3 regions of the Variovorax sp. MPBD4-3 genome follow, and region 2 is predicted to be linked to each of the others. Evidence: predicted binding sites of a transcription regulator. Region 2 holds the regulator's gene; each other region holds the start of a gene.
What was found. Region 2 encodes sigma-54, which starts transcription at its own class of promoters, with help from an activator protein. Its sites were predicted from a motif close to TGGCANGNAANCTGCTTT; they were not measured.
Positions count from the first base shown of each region.

Region 1: the regulator sigma-54 is predicted to act here: its motif matches at 1,410-1,427, upstream of AC1RVW_RS23210 (ammonium transporter).
Region 3: the regulator sigma-54 is predicted to act here: its motif matches at 2,345-2,362, upstream of AC1RVW_RS17510 (ammonium transporter).

Region 1 is NZ_JBXASW010000048.1:29,504-34,200, forward strand. It holds gene AC1RVW_RS23200 (acyltransferase family protein) at 1-289, opposite strand, end outside; gene AC1RVW_RS23205 (LytTR family DNA-binding domain-containing protein) at 443-1,345, shown strand; gene AC1RVW_RS23210 (ammonium transporter) at 1,498-2,700, shown strand; gene AC1RVW_RS23215 (Fic family protein) at 2,731-3,933, shown strand; gene AC1RVW_RS23220 (M14 family metallopeptidase) at 3,973-4,697, shown strand, end outside.
Region 2 is NZ_JBXASW010000032.1:11,509-16,205, forward strand. It holds gene AC1RVW_RS18505 (LysE family translocator) at 1-369, shown strand, start outside; gene AC1RVW_RS18510 (phospholipase D family protein) at 398-1,999, opposite strand; gene AC1RVW_RS18515 (RNA polymerase factor sigma-54) at 2,010-3,617, opposite strand; gene lptB (LPS export ABC transporter ATP-binding protein) at 3,638-4,432, opposite strand; gene lptA (lipopolysaccharide transport periplasmic protein LptA) at 4,429-4,697, opposite strand, start outside.
Region 3 is NZ_JBXASW010000028.1:60,816-65,512, reverse strand. It holds gene AC1RVW_RS17520 (tripartite tricarboxylate transporter permease) at 1-1,134, shown strand, start outside; gene AC1RVW_RS17515 (TSUP family transporter) at 1,263-2,021, opposite strand; gene AC1RVW_RS17510 (ammonium transporter) at 2,399-3,634, shown strand; gene AC1RVW_RS17505 (hypothetical protein) at 3,653-3,955, shown strand; gene AC1RVW_RS17500 (pyridoxal phosphate-dependent aminotransferase) at 3,983-4,697, opposite strand, start outside.

The sequences.
Region 1 (4,697 bases), on a different contig from region 2:
TCAGCCGCAGGCCCCGGCTGCGCAGCAGCGCCCAGGTGCCCTGGCCGCGGCTCAGGAAACCCAGCGACACGCCGGAGATGAGGAACACCAGGTCCATGCGCCAGAGGTTGAGCATGGCCATCGGCCAGCGCAGCCATTCGGCCTCGTGAGGGCTCTTGAGGTGCCAGTGCCAGCCGGCCACGTAGTACATGCCCACGTGATAGAGGATGACGAACAGGAATGCCAGCGCGCGCAGGGCGTCGATGTCGTGGCGGCGATGGTCTGGCGGAATGTAGGCGGCGGGGTGCATCTTGGGGCCTCGAATCTGGAAGGCCGCGATGTTCGGCCGCACGGCCCCGCGGCGGCGCGCCGCCGGGACGGATTGCCCCCGCTTTGTGACGAGCGGTGGCCCCAAGGGACGAAATTCGCCGGTCCCAGGGGCAAGTTCGCGAGAATTCCGAGCATGGGCGATCCACGCAAGAACCTCTACGAACGCTACGAGCCGATCCGCCGCTATGTCGAGGTGGGCTTCTGGATCGTGCTGATGACGCTTCAGGCCGCGTTCAGCACCCTGGTCGCGATCGCGGATGTCGGCAATCGCGCGGTGCCGCATGCCCGCTGGGAAGTCGTCACCTGGGAGGTGTCGAGCCACTTCGTGCTGTTGCTGCTGGTGCCGGCGCTGGTGGCCATCGAACGCTGGCTGGCGCCGCTGGCGAGCAGGCACTGGGTCCGCTTTCTGGCCTGGCACCTGGCGGCCAGCGTCGCGGTCAGCGTGGTCCACGTGGCCGGCATGTTCGGGCTGCGCTCGCTGGTCTATTCGATGGCCGGCGCGCACTACGGCTTTTCCAGCTGGACCGCCCAGTGGGGCTATGAGTACCTGAAGGACGTGCGGGTGTACGCCAGCATGATCTTCGGCATCTGGGTGTATCGGCGGTTCCTGCTGCGGCTGCAGGGAGAGGCCCGGGTGCTCGATGCGTCGGAGGAGGGGGCGACAGAGGCGGCGCCCTCCGTGCCGGAGACGGCCCCACCGCCGCCCCCGCGCCCCGAACGATTCCTCGTGCGAAAGCTGCGCCGCGAATTCCTCATCGCCGCCACCGACATCGACTGGCTGCAGGCCGAACGCAACTACGTGGGCCTGCACGTCAACGGCCACGACTACCTGCTGCGCGCCACGCTCACCGACTTCCTGACCCAGCTCGACCCCGACCGCTTCGCGCGCGTGCACCGCAGCCACGCCGTGAACCTGGGTCGCGTCAAGGAAATCGAGCCGCTGGACGGCGGCGACGCCCGGCTGCACATGCACGACGGCACCACGGTGCCCTGCAGCCGCCGCTACCGGGACGCACTGCGCGCCGGCGCGGGCTGATCCGGTGCGTGGCCGGGCTGGGCAAGCCCGTTATTGGTTCGTTTTGCACCATCAAGGAGCTTTCAGGCACCTTTTTTGCTTGCTTATGGCGCCGCTCCGAGCAATTCGGGTGCGTTGCACCAAATCAAACCAAAAAACTGCAAGAAGCTTCAATGGACGCACTCAAACAGGGCGCTGACGCGCTGTTCATCCTTCTCGGCGCGATCATGGTGTTGGCCATGCATGCCGGTTTTGCCTTTCTGGAGCTCGGCACCGTCCGAAAGAAGAACCAGGTCAATGCGCTGGTGAAGATCCTGGTCGACTTCTCGGTATCGACCATCGTTTACTTCCTGGTGGGCTACGGCGTGGCCTACGGCACCCATTTCTTCGTGAGCGCCACCGAACTGTCGGCAAGAAGCGGCTACGAGCTGGTCAAGTTCTTCTTCCTGCTGACCTTTGCGGCGGCCATTCCGGCCATCATCTCGGGCGGCATCGCGGAGCGCGCCAAGTTCTGGCCGCAGCTCATCGCCACGGCGGTGATCGTCGGCTTCGTCTATCCGCTGTACGAAGGCATCGCGTGGAACAAGCACTTCGGCATCCAGGGCTGGATAGCGTCGCTCACCGGCCACGAATTCCATGACTTCGCCGGCTCGGTGGTGGTGCACGCCGTGGGCGGCTGGCTCGCGCTGCCGGCCGTGCTGCTGCTGGGCGCGCGGCGCAACCGCTACCGGGGCGACGGCTCGCTCAGCGCACACCCGCCGTCGAACATTCCGTTCCTGGCGCTCGGCGCATGGGTGCTGTGCGTGGGCTGGTTCGGCTTCAACGTGATGAGCGCGCAGAGCATCGACAAGATCTCCGGCCTCGTCGCCGTCAACTCGCTGATGGCGATGGTCGGCGGCACGCTGGTCGCGCTGGCCATGGGCAAGAACGACCCCGGCTTCGTCTACAACGGCCCGCTCGCGGGGCTGGTGGCCATCTGCGCCGGCTCCGACCTGATGCACCCGCTGGGCGCGCTGGTGGTGGGCGGCGTGGCCGGCGCGATCTTCGTCAAGATGTTCACGCTGGTGCAGAACAGATGGAAGATCGACGACGTGCTCGGCGTGTGGCCGCTGCACGGCCTGTGCGGCACCTGGGGCGGCATCGCGGCAGGCATCTTCGGCACGCAGGCGCTGGGCGGCATGGGCGGGGTGAACGTGTGGGCGCAGCTGATCGGCACGCTGATGGGCGTCGTCTGGGCTGGCCTGGCAGGATGGGCGGTGTACGGCGCGCTGAAGAAGGCGGTCGGGCTGCGGCTGACGCAGGAAGAGGAATATGACGGGGCGGACCTTTCGATCCACCATATTTCGGCGACGCCGGAGCGTGAAGTGAACTGGTAGTCCCGTCTTGCTGAAGCGTATTGTGAGCAAATGCGCTTCATTTTTGAAGCGTATTTGCCTAAGATGCGCTTCATGTGGATTTGGCAAAACAGGAAATGGCCTCGGTTCGAGGTGGACGCGCATGCTTTGCAGCCCGCGCTGGCCGCGGCGCGGCTGGCACAGGGGCGCATGCTGGGCGTGGCCAGCAACCTTCAACTGGTCGACCTTGCCGAACTTCAGCTCGATGAGTGGACACAAGAGGCCATCGCCACCGCGCAGATCGAGGGCGAGACCCTGCAGGTCAATTCGGTGCGTGCTTCCGCTGCCCGTCGGCTGGGGCTGACGCCCGCAAGCCGCGTCCCTCGGGACGAACGCACCGAAGCCACGCTCGACATCGTCGAAGCGGCCCTTGCGCGCTGGAGTGAACCGCTGTTGGAAGAGGCCCTGTTCGATTGGCATGCAGCCCTGTTTCCGAACGGGCGCAGCGGCATCACGCGCATCGTCACCGGGGGGTACCGTGTGCACGAAGAGCCGATGCAGATCGTCACCCCAAGGCTTGGCAAGCCAGACGTGGTGCACTACGAGGCACCGCCTTCGCGCGACGTGCAGGGCCTCATGAAGGCTCTGCTCGAATGGTTCGAGGCAGGCCGCGAGCAGCCGATGATGGACGGCATTGTCCGCAGCGCCATTGCGCACCTGTGGTTCGAGACCATCCATCCCTTCGAAGACGGCAACGGCCGCATCGGCCGTGCGCTGAGCGACCTGGCGCTCGCACAGGACCTGCGCAGCAATCAGCGGCTTTTCAGCATGTCGCAGCAACTGTGGCTCGACAGAGGGGGCTACTACAGCCAGTTGCAGGTGGCCAGCGCGCAGGACGGCATGGATGTCACGGCGTGGGTGCGCTGGTTTGCAGGCTGTGTCGAGAAAGCCTGTTTGTCGACCGTGGCGCACATCCAGGCGGCAGGCGCCAAGACCAACTTCTGGGTTGCGCTGGATGCCGCGCACCCCGCGCTCACGCCGAGTCAGCGCAAGGTGCTGAACAAGCTGTACGACGCGGGGCCGGGCGGATTTCTCGGCGGCATGAGCACGGAGAAATACGTGGCCATTGCCGGTGTATCGCGTGCCACGGCCTACCGCGAACTGACCGAGCTTGTCGCAGCAGGGCTGCTCGAGCGAAGCGGGCAAGGCAAGGCGACGCGGTATGCGCTCGTTGACTTGGCGCCGCGGTCTGAAGCAGGAATGCCCGGCCTGTAGCAAACTTGCCGGCTGCTCCGCTCACTCCCCCACAGCCCCATGACCCAATCGCCTCCCGCCCTCGAAGTCCTCCCCCGCGACCTCTCCGCCTACCGCAAGGGCAACGTCGGCATCGATTACGTGCACCGCTTCGAGTCGGGCAAGCCCGGCCCGCACGTGCTGATCAACGCGCTCACGCACGGCAACGAGATCTGCGGCATGACCGCCGCCACGCACCTGCTCGACAACAACGTGCGCCCGAAGATCGGCACGCTCACCGTGGCCTTCGCCAACATCGAGGCCTACGAGTCGTTCAAGGAAGAGGCGCCCTTCGACAGCCGCCAGATCGTGCACAACCTGAACCGCATCTGGTCGCCCGAGTGGCTCGACGGCAAGGAAGACAGCCCCGAGCTGCGCCGCGCGCGCATCCTGCGCCCGGTGGTGGAGGCGGCCGACCACATCCTCGACATCCATTCGACCAGCCAGCCCGTGGTGCCGTTCTGGGTGTACCCGGCGTTCGAGCGCAACGCCAAGGTCGCGTTGGCCATCGGGCGCCCGTCGGTGCACCTGGTGATGCCCGACGGCCTGGGCTCGGGCACGCCGCTGATCCAGTACGGCAGCCACGGCGGCCCGGACGGCAAGGGCGTGGCCATGGTGGTCGAGTGCGGCCAGCACTTCCTGCGCTCCGCGTCGGAGCTCGCGACCGCCGTCACCTACGACTTCCTCGCGTACTTCGGCCTCGTCGACAAAGACCCGGCCACGCCGCCGCCCGAGGCGCAACGCCG
Region 2 (4,697 bases):
GGCGCGCGCCAGCCACTGGCCGTGACACCCGATGTGGGTAACTCCCCCGTCCGTCAGGGGCGTGGCGGCCGCACCTTCCTGCTGGGCCTGGCGACCCAGGTCAGCAACCCGAAGACGGCCGTGGTCTACGCCAGCATCTTCGCCGCCTTCCTGCCGCGCGAGGTGCCGCTGGTGCTGGCGCTGGCAGTGCCGGCCGTGATCTTCTGCATCGAGACCGGCTGGTACGCCATCGTGGCGCTGGCGCTTTCCTCGGCGGCTCCGCGCTCGGCCTACCTGCGCTACAAGGCCTGGATCGACCGCGCGGCCGGCGGCGTGATGGGGCTGCTGGGGGTGCGGCTGGTCTGGTCGGCCTTGCGCGGCGGCCACTGACCGGGCACCGGCCGCGCCTGGAGCAGGCCTAGAGCAGGCTCTCGGGCGTCAGCGGCGCCAGCAGTTCGAGCATGGTGCGGTCCCAGAAGCCCGAATCGGGCTCCTCGTGCAGCACCGTGATCTGGCCGGCGTCGTCGCTGACCCATTCGATGCGCCCGTCGTTGCTGCCTTCGGCAAAGCGCAGCCGGTAGGCGCCCTGCTGCTTGAGCACGTCGAGCAGCTTGAGCATCTGCTGCGCCATTTCGGGGCTGTGGATGATCAGGCCGATCTCGGTGTTCTGCGATTCCGAGCGCGGATCGAAATTCATCGAACCCACGAACAGCGTGCGCCGGTCGATCACCGCCGACTTCGCATGCAGCCGCCCGACCGTGGTGCCGAAAAGCCCCAGCCGCACGCTGCGCCGGGTGCGCGTGGAGCTCAGCTCGTACAGGTCGGCGCCGAGCTTGAGCATGTCGGGCCGGTAGCGGCGGTAGGCGGTGTGCACCAGCGGCTCGTCGGTGGCGGCCAGCGAATTGGTGACCACGCTGATCTTCACGCCGCGCCCGCGGATCTCGCGCATCACCTCGAGCCCCGTGGCGCCCGGAATCAGGTAGGGCGAGACGATGGTCACCTCGGCGCGCGCGCGGCGCATCTGCTCGACCACGTTGTAGCGCACGCTGTCGACGTCCAGCAGCGGCACGCCGCCGTACGACGCGGTCTTGCCGATCACGCGGTCGGGCGAGTCGGCATAGGCCTCGGCCAGGGTCCAGATCAGGCCCAGCCTGCCGGCGTTCAGGTCGTCGGCGATCGGGCTGTAGCCCAGCAGGTCGTTGGGCGCGGGCGGCGGCGGCGGCGGGGTGGTGTCGGCGCCGGTGGCGGCGTCGAAGCGGCGCTGCAGTTCCTCGCGCGAAAGGCTGCTCGCCACCACCGACTGCACGGGGCGCACATAGGTGCTGTTCCAGTATTGGTCGAACAGGCTGCCGAGCCGGGGAATGAGCGCGCCGGTCACGAAGGTGTCGAGGTCGAGAAAGTTCTCGCCCGCCGTGCGCGTGAAGTACTGGTTGCCGATGTTGCGCCCGCCCGCCACCGCCATCGCGCCGTCGGCGACGAACAGCTTGTTGTGCATGCGGCGGTTCACGCGGCTGAAGTCGAACAGCGAAGCCGCGAAGCGCCTGACCAGGCTGCTGCGCCCGGCCGGGAACGGGTTGAACAGCCGCAGCTCCACATTCGGCGTGGCGGCAAAGCCGAGCAGCAGTTCGTCTTCGCCCGAGGTGTAGAGGTCGTCCATGAGCACCCGCACGCGCACGCCGCGCAGGGCGGCGTCGCGCAGGGTGCGCAGCAGGTAGCGGCCGGTCTCGTCGTTCTCGATCTGGTAGTACTGCACGTCCAGCGTGCGCTGGGCGCGGCGCGCGAGCTCTATGCGGGTGGCGAAGGCGAAGTCGCCGCCGGGCATCAGGCGAAAGCCGCTCAGGTCGGGGTCGGGCTGGGCCGCGATCGCGAGCTTGCCGAGCGCGGTGTCGGGCGACACGGCCATGGCCTTGGTGGGCGGGCGCGGCGCCTCGTCGGGCAGGGTGGCGCAGCCGCTGAACAGCAGCACGGCCAGCAAAGCGATCACCCAATGGCCCCAGCGCGACATCGGGAGACGGCTCATCGAAGGCTTTCTACAGGGCCTTGCGCAGATTGGCGGGCGCGATGCGCAAGGCTTCGCGGTACTTGGCCACGGTGCGGCGCGCGCACTCGATGCCCTGCTCCTTCAGCATCTCGGAGATCTGGCTGTCCGACAGCGGCTTCTTGATGCTCTCGGAGCTCACGAACTGCTTGATCAGCGCGCGCACCGCCGTGCTCGACGCGTTGCCGCCGGTCTCGGTGCCCAGCGCCGAGCCGAAGAAATACTTCAGCTCGACCGTGCCGAACGGCGTGGCCATGTACTTGGCGGTGGTCACGCGCGAGATGGTGGATTCGTGCAGGCCCAGTTCGTCGGCAATTTCGCGCAGCACCAGCGGGCGCATGGCCAGTTCGCCGTGCACGAAGTAGCTCTTCTGGCGCTCGACGATGGCGTTGCTCACGCGCAGGATGGTGTCGAAGCGCTGCTGGATGTTCTTGATGAACCAGCGCGCCTCCTGCAGCCGCTGCGACAGCGCCTGGCTGCCCTCGCCCTTGTGCGACTTGAGCGCGCCGGCATAGATGTCGTGCACGCGCAGGCGCGGCATGACCTCGGGATTCAGCATGACGCGGAACTTGACGTTGGTGCCGCGTCCGGTCTTGGTGACGATCACGTCGGGAATGACGATGTTGCGCTCGACGTCGACGAAACGGCGCCCCGGCTTGGGCTCCAGCCGCGCAATGACCTGCAGCGCCGAGCGCACCAGCTCTTCGCTGCTACGGGTGAGCGTGGCCAGGCGCTTGAAGTCGCGCCGCGCGAGCAGTTCCATCGGCTGCTTGCAGATGGCGATGGCGGTCTTGTAGACCTGTGCCTGCTCTTCGTCCTCGTCGTCGTCCTCGGCGGCCAGCGCCCGCAGCTGGATGCTCAGGCATTCGCCGAGGTCGCGCGCGCCCACGCCCACCGGCTCCAGGCTCTGCAGCAGGCCGAGCGCCACCTGGAAGTGGTGCACCAGGTCGTCGAACTGGTCGTTGTCGTCGCCGGCCAGGCCCGAGGCCAGCGCGGGCAGGGAATCTTCGAGGTAGCCGTCGTCGTTGAGCGACTCGATCAGGAAGCGCAGCGCGGCGCTGTCGTTCTCGCTCAGGCGCAGGCTCAGCGCCTGGCGGTGCAGGAACGACTGCAGCGATTCCTGGCTGCGCGCGAGTTCGGTGGCGTCGGCGCGCTCGTCGTCGCCCAGGTTGTTCTGGCGCGCGGGAGCGTCGCTGCCCCACTCGCTGTCGTCGGGCGCCATGTCGACGGTGCCGTCGCCTTCCCAGTCGGGCTCGCGCTCGGCGATCTCGGCGGCGGGGCCGTCGGAGTCGGCCGTGGTGGTGGTGCTGGTCTCGGTCGAGACGGTGGAGGTGCTGGCAGGCGGCGGGGTGAAGTCGCTCTCGCCGTCGCCACCGTCACTGCCGTCATCGCGCGCCGCGGGCGCGTCGGCGGTGTCGAGCCCGAACTCCTCGCGCGCCGCTTCTTCCGCGGTGCGCTCGAGGAAGGGGTTCTCGTCGAGCATCTGCTCCACTTCCTGGCTCAGTTCGAGCGTGGAGAGTTGGAGCAGCCTGATCGACTGCTGCAGCTGGGGCGTCAACGCCAAGTGCTGCGAGACGCGAAGGGACAGCCCTTGCTTCATGTGGAGAACCCGACCCTTCCTTACATGCGGAAGTGTTCGCCCAGGTACACCCTGCGTACCTCGGCGTTGTCGACGATCTCCGAGGGCGTACCTTGTGCCAGCACATGCCCGTCGCTGATGATGAACGCGTGATCGCAGATGCCCAGCGTTTCGCGCACGTTGTGGTCGGTGATGAGCACGCCGATGCCGCGCTCCTTCAGGAAGCTGATGATCCGCTGGATTTCGATGACGGCGATCGGGTCGATGCCGGCGAAGGGCTCGTCCAGCAGGATGAAGCGCGGCTGGGTGGCCAGGGCGCGTGCGATCTCGACGCGGCGGCGCTCGCCGCCCGACAGCGCCAGCGCCGGCGAATCGCGCAGGTGGTCGACGCGCAGGTCGGCCAGCAGTTCGGACAGGCGCTCTTCCATGTGCTGCTTGGACAGCGGCGCGAGCTTGCCGCTCGCGTCGGGCTCATGCTGCAGTTCGAGCACGGCGCGCACGTTTTCCTCCACCGTGAGCTTGCGGAAGATCGAGGCTTCCTGCGGCAGGTAGCTCAGGCCCATGCGCGCGCGGCGGTGGATGGGCATGTGGGCGATGGGCTCGCCGTCGATGGTGATCTCGCCCGCGTCGGCGCGCACCAGCCCGACGATCATGTAGAACGAGGTGGTCTTGCCGGCGCCGTTGGGGCCGAGCAGCCCGACGACTTCACCCTTCTGCACGTCGAGCGAGACGTCCTTCACGACCGTGCGGCTGCCGTAGCTCTTCTTCAGGCCGCGCGCCACCAGGCGGCTGCCCGGTGCGCCGTTGGCTTCCTGGGTTCCAGCGGTTTCGATCACTTGCGGGTTTCTCCATCGCCACCGAGCGTGGTGGTCGAGCGCAGGCCCGTGCCGGGCGCGGGCGTGGACGCTGCCGGCGCGGCCGGCTTGGCCCCGGCCGGTGCGCCGGGCGCGGGCGCCGTGGCGGCCTTGGGTGTCAGGATGGTCTTGACGCGGCCGCTCGGGGACGACGCGTTGACCGCGGTGTTCGGCGGCACGGTGGAACCGTTGACCGTGTAGGTGTCGTTGCTCTGGTCGTAGACGATCAGGGCGCCGGTGCTCACGT
Region 3 (4,697 bases), on a different contig from region 2:
ATCCTGGCCGCCTTCGCGCCGCCGCTGACCGAGCTGGCCTTCAAGTTCGGGCCGGCCGAATATTTCTCGCTGATGGTGCTGGGCCTGATCGGCGCGGTGGTGCTGGCTTCGGGTTCGCTGATCAAGGCGGTGGCCATGATCGTGCTGGGCCTGCTGCTGGGCATCGTCGGCACCGACGTGAACTCCGGCGTGGCGCGCTACAGCTTCGACATCCCGGAGCTCACCGACGGCATCGGCTTCGTGGTCATCGCCATGGGCGTGTTCGGCTACGGCGAAATCATCGGCAACCTCTCGCAGCCGGACGACGAGCGCGAAGTGTTCACGCACAAGGTCAAGGGCCTGTGGCCGACCAAGGACGACTTCAAGCGCATGCTGCCCGCGGTGCTGCGCGGCACTGCGCTGGGTTCGGCACTGGGCATCCTGCCTGGCGGCGGCGCGCTGCTGGCCTCGTTCGCCTCATATGCGCTGGAGAAGAAGATCAAGATGCGCCCCGGCGAGGTGCCCTTCGGCAAGGGCAACATCCGCGGCGTGGCGTCGCCAGAATCGGCCAACAACGCCGGCGCGCAGACCTCCTTCATCCCGCTGCTGACGCTGGGCATTCCGCCCAACGCGGTGATGGCGCTGATGGTGGGTGCCATGACGATCCACAACATCCAGCCGGGCCCGCAGGTGATGACCAGCAACCCCGAGCTGTTCTGGGGCCTGATCGCCTCGATGTGGATCGGCAACGCGATGCTGATCATCCTGAACCTGCCGCTGATCGGCATGTGGATCAAGCTGCTGACAGTGCCCTACAAGTTCCTGTTCCCGGCCATCGTGCTGTTCTGCGCCATCGGCGTGTACTCGACCAACAACAACACCTTCGACGTGTGGATGGTGGCGGCCTTCGGCTTCATCGGCTACCTGTTCATCAAGCTGCGCACCGAGCCGGCGCCGCTGCTGCTGGGCTTCATCCTGGGCCCGATGATGGAAGAGAACCTGCGGCGCGCGCTGCTGCTGTCGCGCGGCGCATGGAGCGTGTTCGTCACGCGGCCGCTGTCCGCCGGGCTGCTGGTGGCTGCCGTAGCGCTGCTGGGCATCGTGCTGCTGCCGGCCATCAAAGCCAAGCGCGAGGAAGCCTTCGTCGAGGAATAGGCTCGCCCCCAGGCTGCGCGCACTTCGTGTCGCTTCGCCTTCCCCCTGCCGGGGGCAACACCTGCGGCCCGGCAGAGCCGGTTCCGCGGTGTTTCTGGAAAGAAACGGCCCGGGGTTCCGGGCCGTTTTCATTTGAGGAACGCGTCGTAGGCGGTCTTGAGGATCAGCGCGCTCACCACCACGATGAACACCACCCGCACGAAGCCCGCGCCGTGCTTCAGCGCCACGCGGGTGCCGAGCAGGCTGCCCGCCACGTTGGCGACCGCCATCGCCAGCCCGTAGTGCCACCAGACGTGGCCCTTGGCGGCCAGCAATATCAGCGCGGCGGCGTTGGTCAGGGTATTGATGATCTTGGCCGAGGCCGAGGCGTTGAGGAAGTCATAGCCCATCCAGCGCACGAACAGGAACACCAGGAAGCTGCCGGCGCCCGGGCCGAAGAAGCCGTCGTAGAACCCGATCGACAGGCCGATGGTGCAGGCCGCCAGCGTCTCGGCGCGGCCGCTGAAGCGCGGCGCGTGCAGCCGGCCCATGTCCTTGCGCGCCAGGGTGTAGAGCAGCACGCCCAGCAGGATGACCGGCAGCGCCCGGCGCAGGAAGTCGCCCGGAAACAGCGTGACGCCCCAGGCGCCCAGCATCGAGCCGACGAAACCAAGCAGCGCGGCCGGCCACAGGGCGCCCCAGCGCATCTTCACCCGCTGGCTGAACTGCGCGGCGGCGGCGGCCGTGCCCCATATCGACGCACTCTTGTTGGTGCCCAGCAGCGTGGCCGGTGGTGCGCCCGGGAACACGGCAAACAATGCCGGCACCAGGATCAGCCCGCCTCCGCCCACGATCGAATCGACAAAACCCGCGAGCAGCGAGGCGCCCGTCACCACCAGCATTTCCATAGGGGACGGATTCTCTCACTGGGGGTGACGCTATCAAAAAAGTAGCAGGAGACGCCGGCGCTTCAGGCCGCGCGGGCATAAAAAAGGCGCCGACCAGCGGCGCCTTTCAAACTCAAACACGGCATCTCGTACGGAGCCTTTGAAGCATTTTTTTCTAGTTGCTTGGAAACTGTCTCCTCGGACCCTCGGCAGCACGAGCAGGGCCCGTTCGCGAGTGGCGTGACTTTAGGGCGTGCACCGGCCCAGTGCATTAGGAATTACCCGCTTTGCATTAAGTCGGAAGGCAGATTCGCAAACCAAAGTGTTTCTGCTGGTTAACGATGTGGCACGACTTGTGCACGTCCGGCCACAGCCCAACACTCGAAGAAGAAACGACCATGGCACTGGCATCGCAAGCCTCCATCAACGCGGCGGACACCGCCTGGATGATGACCTCGACCGCGCTGGTGCTGCTGATGACGCTGCCCGGCATCGCGCTCTTCTACGCGGGCATGGTGCGCCGCAAGAACGTGCTGGCCACGATGGCGGCCGTGGTGGCGGTCGCCGCGGCAGTGTCGCTGACGTGGTTCGCCGTGGGCTATTCGCTGGCTTTCACCGAGGGCTGGCCGTGGCTCGGCGGCGCGGGCCGCTTCTGGTTCTCGGGCTTCGAATACCTGAAGGAAGCCGGCCAGGTGGCGGTGAGCCACGTGGCGCCCAACGTGCCGGAGTCGGTCTACGCGATGTTCCAGCTGACCTTCGCGATCATCACCACCGCGCTGGTGCTCGGCGCCTTCGTCGAGCGCATGCGCTTCTCGGCGGTGCTGTGGTTCGCGCTGCTGTGGAGCGTGCTGGTCTATGCGCCGATCGCGCACTGGGTGTGGGAGCCGGGCGGCTGGCTCGCGCAGATGGGCGCGCTCGACTTCGCGGGCGGCTCGGTGGTGCACGTCAACGCCGGCATCGCCGGGCTGGTGTGCGCCTATGCGCTGGGTCCGCGCAAGGGCTACGGGCGCGAGGCTTTCGAGCCCTACAACCTGGCTTTCACCATGATGGGCGCGGGCCTGCTGTGGGTCGGCTGGTTCGGCTTCAATGCGGGCTCGGCGGTGGCGGCCGACGGGCGCGCCGGCCTGGCGATGCTGGTGACGCACATCGCGGCGGCTGCCGGCGCCATGAGCTGGATGCTCGGCGAGTGGATCGTGCGGCGCAGCCCTTCGCTGCTGGGCCTGTGCTCGGGCCTGGTGGCCGGGCTGGTGACCATCACGCCGGCGGCCGGCTTCGTCACGCCGCTGGCGGCGCTGGCCATCGGCGCCATCGCGGGCCTGGCCTGCTACTGGGGCGCCACCGGGCTGAAGCACATGCTGGGTGCGGACGACTCGCTCGACGTGTTCGGCGTGCACGGCATCGGGGGCATCGTGGGCGCACTGCTCACGGGCGTGTTCGCCGACGCGCGCATCTCGGGCGCCACCGGCGACGTGCTGACGCAGGCGATCGCGGTCGGCAGCGTGGCGATCTACAGCGCAACGGGGACGGCGGTGGTGCTTTTCCTGGTGCACGTGCTGGTCGGGCTGCGCGTGGAGGCCGACAGCGAAGTACTGGGCCTCGATCTTGCACAGCACAAGGAACAACTGGGGAGTTGATCCACCGACGGAGGAACCATGCCATCCATGTCCGAAAGCGAACGCATCGCCCTCGCCGCCCGCCTTCACGTGGCGCTGCGGCGAAAGCACGGGCGCGTGACCGACACCGAGTGGATGGCGACCAACGCCGAGTACGCCGCCGAGATCGTGCGCATGACGCGCGCGCACGCGGCCGACACCAAGGACGAGGAGCTCTACCAGCTCGCCACGCGGCTGGAGCAGGCGATGGAGCCGCTGGCGCGCGCTGCCCGGCTGGCGGCGCGGCAGCCCGACGGCCAGCCGCCCACGCCGCCGCCGCGCTATGTGGGCGGGCTGCGCTGAGGCGCCAGCCGGCCCCGGCTCGTCAGCTCACTCCAGCGCTTCGCAGGCCGCGGCAATGCGCGCGCAGGCCTCTTCCAGCTGCGCCATCGACGTCGCATAGGAGATGCGGAAGTACGGCGCCAGCCCGAACACGCTGCCCGGCACCACCGCCACTTCGAAGTCCTGCAGCAGGTAGCGGCAGAAGTCGCTGTCGCTTTGCAGCACGTCACCGCCGCGGGTGCGCTTGCCGAGCACGCCGGCGCAGCTCGCGAATGTGTAGAACGCGCCCTCCGGCACGCGGCAGCCCAGGCCCGGCGCGCGGTTGAGCGCGGCCACCACGAAATCGCGGCGCGCCTGGAAGTCGGCGCAGCGCTCGGCCACGATGTCCTGCGGGCCGGTCAGCGCCTCGATGGCCGCCGCCTGGCTGATCGACGACGGGCACGATGTCGTCTGGCTCTGCACCACGGCCATGGCCGCGACCAGCGCGCGCGGACCCGCGCCGTAGCCGACGCGCCAGCCGGTCATGGCATAGGCCTTCGACACGCCGTTGACCGTCAGCGTGCGCTCGCGCAGGCGCGGCTCCACCACCGCCGGCGTCGCGAACGCGAGCCCGTCGTAGAGGATGTGCTCGTAGATGTCGTCCGCCAGCACCCACACCCGCGGATGGCGCAGCAGCACGTCGCATAGCGGCTGGAGTTGCGCCGCGCTGTAGGCCGCGCCGCTCGGGTTCGACGGCGAGTTCAGGAAGATCCAGCGCGTGCGC